DNA from 3 places in the Clostridium sp. TJA020 genome. Region 1 is predicted to be linked to each of the others. Evidence: riboswitches for the same ligand, from Rfam matches in the RefSeq annotation. Region 1 holds a riboswitch; each other region holds the start of a gene.
What was found. Region 1 has a riboswitch for lysine ahead of AC4FQ1_RS02515 (APC family permease). Riboswitches for the same ligand answer to the same signal wherever they lie in the genome.

Region 1 (5,163 bases):
ATACAAGGACATATGGATATGGTTTGTGAAAAAGGAGCTAATAGTAAGCATGATTTTGATAAAGACTCTTTAGAATTAAAAGTAGAAGGTGATTTTTTATATGCAAATGATACTACACTAGGTGCAGATGATGGAATAGCAGTTGCATATACACTTGCTATATTAGATTCAGATGATATTAATCATCCTGAAATAGAAGCAGTATTTACTACATCAGAAGAAGTTGGTATGGATGGTGCTATGGCATTAGATACTAGTCTTTTAAAAGGAAAGATATTATTAAATATTGATTCAGAAGAAGAAGGAATATTTTTAACAGCTTGTGCTGGCGGAATAAATACTAAAGTTATATTTGAAGGTGAATTAGAAGAAGCTTATGGAAGGTGTATTAAATTAGAAGTAAATGGTTTACTTGGTGGTCATTCAGGATTAGAAATAATAAAACAAAGAGCTAATGCCAATAAGCTAATAGGAAGAATATTATTTGAATTAAGAAAAGAAGTACCATTTAATTTAGTAAGTATAAATGGTGGAACAAAACATAATGCTATACCACGTAAATGTGAGGTTCTACTTACTTTAAATAATTCAGATGATATTAACAAAGTAAAAGCAATAGTAGAAAATATTGCAAAAGATTTTAAGGTTGAATATAGAATAGCAGATAAAGGATTAAATGTTGAAGTTTATGATTATAATGAAGGTGTAGATAAACAATTTAATTTAAGCACAACTTCTAACTTAATAGATTTCTTAGTTATGTGTCCAAATGGAGTTCAAAATATGAGTGAAGATATAAAAGGATTAGTTCAAACTAGTTTAAATGTTGCAGTTATAGAGACTTTTAAAAATAATATTTCTATAATCACTTCTATAAGAAGTTCAATTAAAAGTTTAAAATATGAAGTATTTAATAAATTATCAGTAATAGCTGAAAGAGCAGGTGCTTCAATAGAAAAGGTTAGTGAATATCCTGAGTGGGAATATGATCCAAACTCAAATATAAGAAAGCTTTGTGAGAAGGTATATAAAGATATGTTCCATAAAGAAGCTGAAATTTCAGCAATTCATGCAGGTCTTGAGTGTGGATTATTTAAAGAAACTATGAAAGATACTGATATGATAAGTTTTGGACCATATATATTTAATGCTCATACTCCAACAGAACATTTAAGTATATCATCAGCTGAAAGAATGTATAAATTCTTAGTAGAACTTTTAAAGGAAATCAATTAAATATATTTTAGAAATATAAATTTATTAATATTTAAAGAGAGTAATTTTAAAGTTTAAATTGCTCTCTTTTTATAATTTAATTATTAAATTTATAATTATATAAAAATAGGTTTAAATAAATTTAATTTTTAAAATGATTATAAATAGTATTTAAATAAAAAAATACTCATAGTTATAAGTAATTAATATTTAAGGAGCAACTATGAGAAAGATAAACCTTTTAATAATTAGTTTTTTAATAATTACTTTAAGTATTGTTGGTTGTAGTAAAGAGACTTTTAACAAATTTCAAAGTGAAATATCAAAAGATGAAGCTAAAAATATAGTTTATGAATATGTGAAATTAAACAATAATATTCAAGAAGAAATAATTATTGATAGTATTGATGATATTGAATTAAATGGGAAAAAAGCTTATGGCTTTAATCCAAGGGTTATAATGGATATGCATACATCATCATTAGGATTTTTTTATGTTACAGTAGATGGTAATCTTTATGAAATGGATATTTTAAATCCTAATAATTTAATAAAGATAAAGTAGTTTAAATGTAAGATTGAAATAATAATAAAATATGGTATTATATATTTAAGAAATTTATTAGTACAAAGGAGTAAATTATGAGAGCAGTTTATAGAAATCCTAAGGAATTAGCAACTTGTTTAAAAGACTTAATAGACCAATATTTAGAAGACCTGATTACTTATGAGAAATTAGCACAAAAAGTACTAAGAATAGTAGATGCAAATAAAAATGCTGTTTATAAGGATGGACATATGCCATCAAAATTAGCTAATTTTTTAGGTGAAGATAGAAAAGATATATTAGATAAAATAGTTTATAATGAGCAAAATTAATATATTTATTTAAGAATTTCAGCAAATATTTCAAAAAACATATATTTTAATGTATAATATATAAGTAATTTATTTTAAGTGAATAAGCTAACTTCTTTTACAGTTAGACATATTATAGTATTTATATGCACTTAATAAAAGTATATTTGGAAGAAGGTAGAAATGATGGAAACTATAAAAGTATTTAATAAAAAAATACACTGGGATGGTTTAAATTTAACTTGTGTAATGGAAAGATATTTAGATACTAATAATATAGCTTTAGAGGTATATGATGAGTACGGTGAATTTTATGAGTGTGTTACACTAGATTATAAAGAAAGCTTACCAAAATCAAACAACGCAATCATAAATAATAGAAACGAATGTGAAGGAATATTAAATGCTATAACTTCAGCAAATCTTGCTAAGGTTGTTGGTAGAATAGATGTAAATCTTTTAATGAGAGATTTAGTTGTAGTTAACAGCAGAGAATTTAAAGAAATTGATGAAGAGTTATTTTTAGAATTTGCTAAAAGTACATATAATGATTTAAGCTCATTTATTGCTTCAAAAGAAAAAGAAGAAAATTTAGAAGAAATTGAATCTATTGATGAGATAGAAGAAATTTAATTAAAAAATTTTTAATTTAAAAATAGGTGTAAGATTAATGCTTACACCTATTTTATATAAAACAAAAGATAAAGGTTGGAGGGTAAATTTATGAAAATTTCTATATTATATGATTCAAAAAGTGGGCATACTAAAAGAATTGGAGAAACAATAAAGCTAGGTGCTGAGAGAGTAAGTGAAATTGAAGTAAAATGTATGAATATTAATAACATTGATATAAATTTTTTAAATGAAAGTAAGGCGGTAATATTTGGTACACCAACATATTTAGCTAACACTACTTCTAATATTAAGAATTGGTTAGATAATTCACATAATATTAATTTAGAAGGTAAGATAGGAGCTATGTATGCTACAGCTGATTACATATGGGGAGGAGCAGATACTGCTATTTTAACATTAATGAATCATTTAATTGTAAAAGGAATGCTTTTATATTCTGGAGGGTCAGCACATGGTAAACCTTTTATACATTTAGGTTATGTTAGTGTAAATGGTGTTAATGATGAAGACAAAGAAACACCTATGATATTTGGAGAAAGAATAGCTAAGAAAGTTAAAGAACTATTTTAATTATAATAAAAGGAGAGTTTAATATGAAAGATACAATTAAATTAACAGATGTTGCAAAAGAATTAGGATTGAATATAAAAGTAGTTACATCAGTAAGATCTTTTAATAATTATAATGCATTTTATAATATATTTGATGATGCTGAGGAAGCGTGTAGACGTTTGGTTATATTAACACCTGATAATAATATTGAAGAAGTATATGATGAAAATCCAAGCGAATTAGTTGAAGAAGGTACATATGTTGACGGAAATTATTGGATAAAAGATTATAAATTAACTACTAATCCCAATAATATTGATATAGATAGTATAAATATAAAAAAAAGCACTTATATGAATATAAAAAATAATATAAAATAAATTGACATTATTAAAAATTTTGTCTACAATTACATAGTCACTAAAAAATAGGTAAGATAGAGGTTGCAATAATAATCAGTACTTTTAATGAGGTAAGCACGATGATTTTTAAGGAAAGGTATTATTGCCGAAATGTACAATGGAAGCTTTAAAATTGTATGTTGGGTTTACATAAAATATATGTAAAACTGTCACAAGTTTTGTGGAGAGCTATCTTTGTGTTTTGAATTTTAGTTATTCGGGCTCAGAGATTAGAATACTTCTCTGAGCTTTTATTTTACCTTTATAAAGATATACTTTAAGGAGGACTAAATGGAAGAGAGAAATTTAAAAAAGGAAATTAGTCTTTTCATGGCAACTATGCTTGTGTGTGGTAATATGATAGGATCAGGTGTGTTTATGCTTCCAGCAACACTTGCACAGCTTTCAGGACCACTTGCAACAATAATTGCATGGATATTAACATCTGCAGGATCAATACTTATTGCAATGTCATTTGCTAACTTAGGATCTAAATATCCTTCAACTGGAGGGGCATATCAATACACTAAGATTGCTTTTGGAGAATTTGCAGGATTTTTAAGTGCATGGTTATATTGGAATGGTTCATGGATAGGAAATGCAGCAATAATAGTAGCACTTTCAAGTTATAGTGCAGCAGTTATACCAGCTTTAAGAGATCCACTTATCTCTATAATTTATACAAGTGCCATACTTTGGTTCTTTACAATTATAAATATAATTGGAGTAAAAAAAGCAGGAAAGATTCAAACGGTAGCTACAGTATTTAAGATTGCATTTTTTGCTATATTCATAATAGTAGCATTAATTAATTTTGATACTGTAAATATAATGCCATTACTTCCTCAAGGAAAGGGACTTTCTACAATATCACTTGCAGCAACATCAACGCTTTGGGCTTTTGTAGGTCTTGAAAGTGCAACTGTTACAGCTGGGGAAATTAAAAATCCAGAGAAAAATGTAAGAAAGAGTACAATTTATGGAATGATTATAGCATCTGTTATATATATGTTAATAAGTGTAGCTAGTATGGGTGCTATGCCAAATTCAGAACTTGCAAATAGTCAAGCACCTTTAACTGATATATTAACTAGAATATTAGGTAGTTCAATTGGTAAGCCAATTACTATTGCAGTTGTAATATGTATTTTAGGTACAACCATTGGATGGCTTTTATCAACAGCACGTGTAGCTTTTGCGGCAGGAGAAGACGGAGTTTTTCCTAAATTCTTTGGAAAACTTCATCCTAAGTATGGAACTCCAGCAAATGCTTTAATAGTTGGATCAATTTTAGTAAATATACTTTTAATAATGAATTATCAAAAGAGTATGGTATCAGCATTTACATTTATAACAATACTTGCAACACTTTCATTTTTACCAATATATCTTTTAACAGCAGCGGCAGAAATAATGCTTATGTTTAAAGGAACAAAAGAATTTAATTTTGGAATTTTCATAAAAAAAGCTATAGTTCCATTATTAGCATTTATATATTCAA
Region 2 (5,163 bases), on a different contig from region 1:
TTTGGACTTCTTTCAGTATTTATTATAGAAGTATTACAGCCATCTATAAAAGATATTCTTACATCACTTTCTTCAAGTATTGTTTATTCGTTATCAGGTATTATATCTATAATATTTATTATTGATTTAATTTTTACAGTTACACACTTATTACACTTAAAGGAACATTTAGTAAAGGTTAAAGATATTAAAGTTGAATTAAATAAATTAGGTATTCAATTTGAAAAGTTTAGTGAGAGTGAAATAAATAAATTAAAAATTGAAATTCAAAATAGAAGAACTAATAAGGAATATGATAAATTATTAGATTTAAGTAATAGAATAAAAGAACTTAAAAGAGAAGCTAAAATTAATAGAAGATTATTAAATGCATTCCCAGACAGTAAGCATTTATATGATTATAAGGCATTAAATAATATTAAAAATCTTATTAAAAAATAAATTTTGTGAAATTTAATTAGGATGGAACAAAAAGTTCTATCCTAATTTTTGTTGTTAATAGTATTTAAACTATGTATAATAGGAATGAAACTTTATAAAGATGGAGTGAACATATAATGAGAATGAGAAGAAAACCTTGGGCTAGACCTGAGCTTGAAGCATGTGACTTTTTTATAGTAGATACAAAAGAACTTAAAGGAAAATGGAATAAATCATTTAAAGAAGAACAACCTTTATATTTAGAATTAGGATGTGGAAAAGGAACATTTATGGCTGTTCATGCATCAGAAAATCCTAATATAAATTATTTAGCTATAGATATAAAAGACGAAGTTTTAGTGCTTGCAAAAAGAAATATAGAAGAAGCGTTTAAAGAAAAAGGTATGGAAATAAATAATGTTAAGCTTATGGCACAAGAAATAGCATTAATAAATGATATGCTTGGAGAAGATGATGAAATTAATAGAATATACATTAATTTTTGCAACCCTTGGCCTAAAGAAAGACATAAAAAAAGAAGACTTACTCACACTAGACAATTAGAGAGTTACAAAAAATTTCTTTCAAAAGATGGAGAAATTTGGTTTAAGACAGATGATGATGAATTATTTGAAGAATCTTTAGAATACTTTAAAGAAAGTGGATTTGATATAAAATATATAACTTATGATTTACATAATAGTGGTTTCGAAGGAAACGTAGTAACAGAACATGAAGAAATGTTTACAAAAGAAGGAATAAAAATAAAATTTTTAATAGCTGTAAGAAATTAAAAATATTAATAAATAATAATAATTGTAAATAAAGTAATAATAAGTAATATGATTTGTTGAAATTATAAAAAATAAGGTGCATAATAACTAATGAAAAATGTATAAATTTAAATTTTGAGGTAGAGGCGCAAATTTTAATAGTAATATTAATGAGGTAAGCACTATGATTTAATATGAAAGGAAAATTTGCCGAAGTGTATAATTGATGCTTTAAGATTATATGCTGGTTTTGTGCAGAATATGTATAAGACTGTCACAAATTTATTTTGTGGAGGGCTATCATTCAAAGGCATAATTAGTTTAGTATATTATATTGAAATGAACTTATTTACCCTGAGTGAAGTTTTTCCTCAGGGTTTTATTTTTATACTAAGCTAAGGAGGAAATAGACATGAATGAGACAGAAAGTAATGAGCTAAAGAGAGGATTAAAGGCAAGGCATTTAAACATGATTGCATTAGGTGGTTCTATAGGAACTGGAATATTTCTTGCAATGGGCGATAGTATACATGTTGCAGGAATTGGAGGTTCTATAGTAGCTTATGGTCTAATAGGGATAATGGTATATTTTTTAATAACAAGTTTAGGGGAAATGGCTACTTATATGCCTGTTTCAGGATCCTTTGGAGTGTATGCTACAAAATTTATAGATCCTGCATTAGGCTTTGCATTAGGATGGAATTATTGGTACAATTGGGCTATAACTATAGCGACAGAAATGGTTGCAGGTTCACTTGTAATGAAATATTGGTTTCCAAATGTTCCAGCAATAGTTTGGAGTATTATTTTTTTAGTTTTAATAGTAGGATTAAATTTATTATCATCTAAAGCTTATGGTGAATCAGAGTTTTGGTTTGCAAGTATAAAGGTTATTACAGTAATTGTATTTATAGTAATTGGTACACTTATGATATTTGGAATAATGAAGGGTGATAGTTTAGGTTTTAAAAATATATTTTCAAATGGAGGACCTTTTGTTGGAGGATTTAAATCAATATTTTCGATATTTTTAATAGCTGGATTTTCATTTCAAGGAACTGAACTTATAGGTATTGCTGCGGGAGAATCAGAAAATCCTGAAAAAACAATACCGAAAGCAGTACATACAATATTTTGGAGAATTTTAATATTTTATATAGGAACTATAATTGTTATAGGGTTAATAATTCCATCAGTACAAGCTGGAGTAAATACAAGTCCTTTTACTATGGTTTTTGAAAAGGTTGGAATAGCAGGTGCGGCATCTTTAATGAATGCAGTAATATTAACTTCTGTTTTGTCAGCTGGTAATTCAGGAATGTATGCATCAAGTAGAATGCTTTATTCAATGGCTAAAGAAAATATGGCACCAAAGGTTTTTTCAAAAGTTAACAAAAAAGGGGTTCCTGTTAACTCTGTTATTTTAACTACAATAATAGCATCAGCATGTTTTTTAACAGGATTTTATGCAGAAAGTACAGTTTATGTTTGGCTTGTTGCTGCATCAGGACTTGCAGGCTTTATAGCTTGGCTTGGTATAGCATTATGTCATTATAGATTTAGAAAAGCATATGTAAAACAAGGAAAAAATATAAATAAGTTACCTTATAAAGCAAGTATATTTCCAATTGGACCGATAATAGCATTAGTACTTTGTGCAGTAGTTGTTATTGGACAAGGTTTTGTATACATTAAACCAGAAGGAATAGAATGGATGGGGTTAATATCATCTTATATAGGAATACCATTATTTTTAATTTTATGGATTTCATATAAAATTAAATATAAAACAAAATTAGTTAAATTAGAAGATGTGGATTTAGAAAGAAATATTATAAATAATAAAGAAGTAACTGAAAATAGCATTGATTTAGTTCTTGAAGAAAGTTAAAATTTATAGAAATATTTTATATTAAATAAAATTTTAAGAAAAAAATAAGGAAAAGGTTTTCAAAAAATGCTATTATATGATATAATATTTTTAAAAGCAAAAGGAGGAATGGTTTATGACACAAAATGTACCAACACCACATAATGGAGCAAAATTAGGAGATATAGCAGAAACAGTGCTTTTACCAGGGGATCCACTAAGAGCTAAATATATAGCAGAAACTTTCTTAGAAAACCCTGTTCAATATAATACAGTAAGAGGAATGTTTGGATATACTGGAACATATAAAGGAAAAAGAATTTCAGTTCAAGGAACTGGAATGGGAATTCCTTCAATAGGAATTTATAGTTATGAATTAATACATTTCTATGGAGTTAAAAATCTTATAAGAATAGGTTCAGCAGGAGCTATAAATGAAGATTTAAAAACTCGTGATATAGTAGTTGGAATAGGATCATGTACTGATTCAAATTATGCAAGTCAATACAACTTACCAGGAACATTTGCACCAACTGCAAGTTATGAATTAGTTGAAAAAGCAGTTAATACTGCAAGAAATTTAAATATTGATGTTAAAGTAGGAAATATATTATCAAGTGATGTTTTCTATGGTGATGAAGGATTAGAAGGATTAAGAAAGTGGCAAAAGATGGGCGTTCTAGCAGTAGAGATGGAATCAGCTGGTCTTTATATGAATGCAGCAAGAGCTGGAGTTAATGCTTTATGTATATTAACTATTTCAGATTGTCCTTTCACTGGTGAAGTAACAACAGCAGAAGAAAGACAAACTTCATTTACAGAAATGATGAAAATAGCATTAGAATTAGCATAATTATAATTTGTTTATTAAAAAGCTTATACCAATATGGTATAAGCTTTTTTGTGTCACTTTTATATATATAAAATATAATGTAATGAGAAGTAATATTAGAAAGGTGAATTTTATATGAATCCATTGTTAAATATGTTATTTGGAATGGGTAATCAGATGGGAGGCTTTGGAGGAAATCCATTATTAAATATGTTATTTGGAGGAATGGGTGGAAATCCAATGGGTAGACAAATGGGTGGACCTATGGGAATGAATCCTATGATGAATCAATTAATTAATGGAATGCAACAAATGGGAAATGGAATGAATATGCAAGGTCAAAATCCATTAATGAGTATGTTAATGAATGGAATGGGAAATATGAATGGTATGCCTAATATGAACAATATGGGTAATATGAGAAATCAAAATAACAGAAATAATAGAGGAAATTTAGGTAGAAATAACATGCCTAATATGAATGGTATGGGAAATTTTAATAATATAAATGAAGAACAAATTAGAAATATGATGGAAATGTTTATGAATAACATGAATAATTCTTCAAATAATTATAATATGAATAATAAAAATTCTAATAGAAGAAATAGAAGATAGTTCATATAAAATTAGCTCTTTTATCTTTAAAAGTAATGAGGGCTAATTTTAATATTTATAGATATTTATTTTAAAAATACATAGAGATTTAAAGAAGTAGATATTTGTTTAAAAATTTAATATTTAATGTTACATAATTTAATTAACATTAAAGAAAAATGTGATTCAAATCACATTTATATATTTTAATAAGAGTAAAATATATAGTAATTTGAGATAATTACTAAGTATTTAAAAGGATATTTTTTTAATTAAATCTTTTAGTATTTATCTTAGTATAGATAAGGGAGGCTATATCATGATAGAAATTACAGATATAGAAATTGAAGAAATATTATCAGGAGAAGATAATTTAAAAGATTTTGAAAAGTTCTTAAAAGAATTTGGTATAGAAGATACATTTGAAGATGTAACTATTAAGCATACTAAGGAAAAGTTAGAAATGTTATTAGCTATTGCAGAAGAAGGGAAAAATTTAGAATTATCAAGTAAAAAGAAAGAGTTAAAGAAACTTTTAGATAATTTAAAGGGAGAAAAAGATAAAAAAGCTGGAATGAAAGCTTTAAGGGAGATTTATTCAGCTTACAGAGATTATGATTTAAACGAAAAAGAATTAGATAAAAAATTAAAACATGCATTAAAAGAAGTTA
Region 3 (5,163 bases), on a different contig from region 1:
CACATTTTAATTTATATATTAGGTAAGTTATTAATTATTCTAATAAAAAAGTGTGGAAATTATCCACACTTTTAAAAATTAATATATTAATTTTCCACAACTTCATCCACTGGTTTTCCTATAAACTTAACAGCAATTACAAGTACTATTATTGCAACAGGTAATATTATATAAACAGGAACATTTAATCCAGCTGGTATATAACCTAATATTATTGTGGCTCCTGCAACAAACAGTGCATACCACATTTGTGTTTTTACGTGTTCTATATGATCACATCCAGCTCCCATTGATGAAAGTATTGTTGTATCTGATATTGGTGAACAGTGGTCTCCAAATATTGCTCCTGTAAGTACAGCACTTGTACTTAATACTATATAGCTCATATCTGGTGATATTGAATGAGCTAGAGGAATTGCAAGAGGCATAAGTATTCCCATTGTTCCATATGCAGTTCCGGTAGCAAATGATATTACAGCTCCTAATATAAATATAATACTTGGAAGTAAAAATGATGGTATTGATCCAGATAATAATGTAACTAAATATTTAGCAGTTCCCAAATCTTTTATTACTGAACTTAATGACCATGCAAGTAATAAAATTACTCCAGTTATTATAAGACCTTTCATTCCATCTACCCAAACTTCAACAGCTTCTGACACAGTAAATATCTTTTTACAAACTCCCATAGCAATTGCTATTATTGATGCAAATACTGCTGATTGGAAAAGTGCTGTTGATGCATCAGCTGCACTAAATGCTTCTCTTATTGCTGTAAAAGAAAACGGTGCATTAGTTACAACTTCTCTAAGTGCTACATCAGTTCCACCTATTATACTTGTATATCCACTATAATAAAAACTTATAAGAGCTGATATTATAAGTGCTCCTATTGGGATTATTGCATTCCAAATACTAAGCTTAACTCCTTCTTTTACTTTCATCTCATCTTCTGTACTTATACTTTCAAGCTCCGATTTTTTATCCTTAATACCTTTTCTAGCCCTAACTTCAGCCTTTCTCATAGGTCCAAAATCCCTAAGCATAACAGATGTAATAACTACAAATGCAAGTATTAAAATATTATAAAATCTATATGGAATAGTTTGAAGAAAAACACCAAAAGAATCAACTTTAACTCCAATTTGAGTAAATGAATCATTTATAAGTCCTACTTCTAACCCTATCCAAGTTGATATTATTGCAAGTCCTGCAATTGGTGCTGCTGTTGCATCAATTATAAAAGCTAACCTTTCTCTTGAAACTTTAAGTTTATCTGCAACAGGCTTCATTATAGGACCTACTATTAATGAATTTGCATAATCATCAAAAAATACTAAAAGACCTAGAAACCAAGTAACAAGTTGAGCACTCCTTGGAGTTTTTGCTCTTTTTGCAAGTGCTTCTGCTATAGCTCTAGCACCTCCCATTTTAGCAACAAGATTTATTACTCCTCCAATAGCTAAAACTTGAAGTATTATTCCAGCATTCCAAGGATCCGCTAAAGAATTTAGGACTCTTTGTATAAAATCTAAAAAGGCTTGTATCAATGCATTAAATGCATTTTGATCTACGACTTGAATCATAAAACATCCAGCTAATGCACCAATAAACAAAGATACTACAACATTTTTTGTAATAAATGCAAGTACAATTGCAACTAAAGGTGGTATTATAGTCCATATACCAAACCTTTCTGCATTTACAGTTCCTGGATCAATTTCTGATGCAAATGCTACTGTTGTCATACTCATCATTAGTATAAAGGTAAATAAAAATACTAAATAATTTCTTTTTTTCATGATTGAATCCCCCTATTAAAATAAAATTTGTGAATATTTTTAGAGGCCCATCATTTTACTTTAAAGTCAAAAAGAACCTTGAGATAACACTCAAGGTTCTAAATATATAACGTAAGAATCCATTGAATGATAGCTCACCACAAATATAATTTGTGACAGTCTTATGCATATTATGCATAAGCCCAGGATTATAACATTAAAGCATTAGTTATATCCTTCGGCGGTATTTCCTTTCATGTTATATCATAGTGCTTATCTCAATAACATTACTCTTAAAGACCGCGCCTCTATCTCTTCGCAAATTATTCACTTTTAAATTAATATAATTATATAATATAAATATATATATATCAATATATCTTTTAATTTTTTGTTTATTTTATTAACAATTTTTCATAAATTCTTCTATTTCACTAACTGATTTTATCATATCCTTAGTTAATACCTCACATCCATCATCAGTTATTAGTACATCATCTTCTATTCTTACACCAATACCTTCTTCTCCTATATATATGCCTGGTTCTACTGTATATACCATACCTGGTTCTAAAACTGTATTTCTTCCTGGATTTTCTATATCATGAGTATCTAAACCTAAGCTATGTCCTATACTATGCCAATAATATTTTGATACTTCTTCCTTATTTTCTATTAATCCAAGATTAATACATTCTTCTGCAATCCACTCTTTAGATTTTTTATTTATATCTAAGAAATTAATACCTGGTTTTAACTCTGATATAACTTTCTCATTTACTCTAAGTACAGCTTCATAAACTTCCTTTTGTCTTTTTGTAAACTTACCGTTTACAGGAAATGTTCTTGAAATGTCTCCATTATAATAATTAACCTGTGCTCCTAAGTCAAAAAGAATTAAATCTCCATCTTTAGCTTCTGAATTATTATCTACATAATGTAATATAGTTGCATTCTTTCCAGCTGCTGCAATTGTATTAAATGCATAATCACGAACTCCTCTTTTTCTGCATTCAAATTCAAAATATGCTTCTAATTCATATTCAAGCATTCCAGGTTTTATATTTTTCATTATTGATTCAACACCTTTAATTGTTATATCAATAGCCTTCTGCATTTCTTTTATTTCAGATGGACTCTTTACAAGTCTTATTGGTGCAAATATTGGAAATACATTTTTTATATTCACTTGTGGATACTTATTTCTAAGCTTTTTAGCAAATGTACTACTTACTGTTGGTAAACTGTTAAACTCATCTCTTTCTAAATCTAAATATATATTTATATCAATACTTTCATTTATTATTTTATTTAAAAATCCTCTAAACTCTCCTAAGTATCCTATATCTTCTATACTATTTAAATTAAAAACTTCTTCTTTTCTTATTGTTTTACCAAGCCACTTTTCTTTTTCAAGGTCTATTTCTTTTATAAACATCTTTTCAATTATATTGCCATTTAATTTACCCATAACAATAATATGATCTTCTTCATCAATTCCTGTTAAATAATAAAAATTTCTGTTTGGTGTAAAACTATATTTTTCATCAGCAGTTTTCTTTGGTGCATTTCCAGCAAAAAGAATTAATAAAGAATTTTCCTCTAACTTTTCAAGTACCCTCTTTCTGTTAAATTCAAAAACTTCTTTCTCCATAATTATCCCTCCATACTTTTTATTCTACGGCTAGTATTCTAACTTTTATTACATCATCAAGCTCACTGATTTTGTATAAAAAGTTTTTAACATCTCCTCTTATTTTAGAGACATCTAATGTTATAGTAACATTTGCAGTCATATTTATTGGTATATCTTGATTAATTGTTAATATATTTAACTCATTTGTTGCAATAAAGTCTAGAACTCTTGAAAGCACTCCCGATTTATGAGCTAGTAAAAGCACAATCGTAATTTTTTTACTATTTACACCTTCCGCCATTGGATATACAAAATCCTTATATTTATAATAAGTGCTTCTGCTTATTCCAACCTTTTTAACTCCCTCTGATATATCTTTTACTTTTCCTGTATGAAGTAATTCTTTAACCTCTATAACCTTATAAAATATATTTGGTAATACTTGCTCATTTACAATATAAAATTTTTCATCTGACATATAACCCCCCCAATCTAAAGACAAATTTTAATTTGTGTATTTTAATCATAATTAAATTTATGATTATTATTTGGAATTTAGAGCATATTATCCATTATAATATGTAAGTGTTGTTTTTCTCCTAATATTAATCATTTACTCTATTTTATTGCCCCAACTAATAAATAAATAGACAAATTCAACTTTATACTATTATAATACATACAAAATACACTTGTCCACAGGAGGGATACATTTGAGAAATTTAGGACTTATTCCAAAATTAATATTAGCAATTATATTTGGTCTCATATTCGGTAAATTTATGCCAGAAAATTTCATAAGATTATTGGCAACTTTTAATTCTATCTTTGGAAACTTTCTTGGTTTTATAATCCCACTTATAATAATAGGATTTATTGTATCAGGTATTGCAGACTTAGGTAAATCAGCAGGAAAAATGCTAGGACTTACAACTTTATTAGCTTATTTATCAACATTACTTTCAGGTTTATTAGCATTTTTTGTTGCTTCAAATTTATTTCCAAAATTCGTTAAGAAATCCTTAAGTTTTACTGCAAATAATCCTGAACATAGTTTACTTAAACCATTATTTGTAGTTGATATGCCACCTGTTATGTCAGTTACAACTGCATTGCTTATTGCTTTTTTACTTGGACTTGGTATAGCTTATGTAAAAGGTCGTACTTTATATAATGCATCATTAGAATTTCAAGAAATTATTCAAAAAGTTATCAATGCTATAATTATTCCTTTAATTCCTTTTCATATATTAGGAATATTTGCAAATATGACTTATACAGGTCAGGTTCAATCTATATTCTCAGTATTTTGGAAAGTATTTTTAATAATATTAGCTCTACACTTTTTTGTTATATCATCTCAATTTACAATTGCTGGAGCTTTAAACAAAAAAAATATTTTTACTTTAATGAAAAATCAATTATCTGGTTACTTAACAGCTCTTGGAACACAATCTTCAGCTGCTACAATACCAGTAAACCTTGAAGTTGCAGAAAAAAATAGAGTTTCTAAAGGTGTTAGAGAATTTGTTATACCTCTTTGTGCTACAATCCATTTATCTGGTAGTACTATTACTTTAACTTGTTGTTCAATTGCAGTAATGTTACTTAATGGAATGCCTTTTAATTTTCCACAATTTTTTGGATTTATAGCAATGTTAGGTGTTACTATGATTGCAGCTCCTGGTGTTCCTGGTGGTGCTGTTATGGCTGCTCTTGGTGTATTACAAACTAACTTAGGCT

Region 2: it holds a riboswitch for lysine, as region 1 does, so the genes downstream of both, AC4FQ1_RS11395 (amino acid permease) here and AC4FQ1_RS02515 (APC family permease) in region 1, are expected to answer to the same signal.
Region 3: it holds a riboswitch for lysine, as region 1 does, so the genes downstream of both, AC4FQ1_RS09180 (Na+/H+ antiporter NhaC family protein) here and AC4FQ1_RS02515 (APC family permease) in region 1, are expected to answer to the same signal.

The regions. Positions count from the first base shown of each region.
Region 1 covers NZ_JBZEFC010000001.1:458,349-463,511, reverse strand. The annotation lists gene AC4FQ1_RS02545 (aminoacyl-histidine dipeptidase) at 1-1,236, shown strand, start outside; gene AC4FQ1_RS02540 (hypothetical protein) at 1,439-1,780, shown strand; gene AC4FQ1_RS02535 (TIGR04540 family protein) at 1,858-2,094, shown strand; gene AC4FQ1_RS02530 (hypothetical protein) at 2,257-2,706, shown strand; gene AC4FQ1_RS02525 (flavodoxin family protein) at 2,797-3,279, shown strand; gene AC4FQ1_RS02520 (hypothetical protein) at 3,303-3,641, shown strand; lysine riboswitch at 3,691-3,862, shown strand; gene AC4FQ1_RS02515 (APC family permease) at 3,954-5,163, shown strand, end outside.
Region 2 covers NZ_JBZEFC010000008.1:42,460-47,622, forward strand. The annotation lists gene AC4FQ1_RS11385 (putative ABC transporter permease) at 1-441, shown strand, start outside; gene trmB (tRNA (guanosine(46)-N7)-methyltransferase TrmB) at 558-1,214, shown strand; lysine riboswitch at 1,327-1,501, shown strand; gene AC4FQ1_RS11395 (amino acid permease) at 1,606-3,084, shown strand; gene deoD (purine-nucleoside phosphorylase) at 3,200-3,916, shown strand; gene AC4FQ1_RS11405 (RNA-binding protein) at 4,031-4,513, shown strand; gene AC4FQ1_RS11410 (hypothetical protein) at 4,812-5,163, shown strand, end outside.
Region 3 covers NZ_JBZEFC010000005.1:66,658-71,820, forward strand. The annotation lists gene AC4FQ1_RS09180 (Na+/H+ antiporter NhaC family protein) at 87-1,805, opposite strand; lysine riboswitch at 1,928-2,103, opposite strand; gene AC4FQ1_RS09185 (aminopeptidase P family protein) at 2,188-3,438, opposite strand; gene AC4FQ1_RS09190 (ACT domain-containing protein) at 3,458-3,898, opposite strand; gene AC4FQ1_RS09195 (dicarboxylate/amino acid:cation symporter) at 4,134-5,163, shown strand, end outside.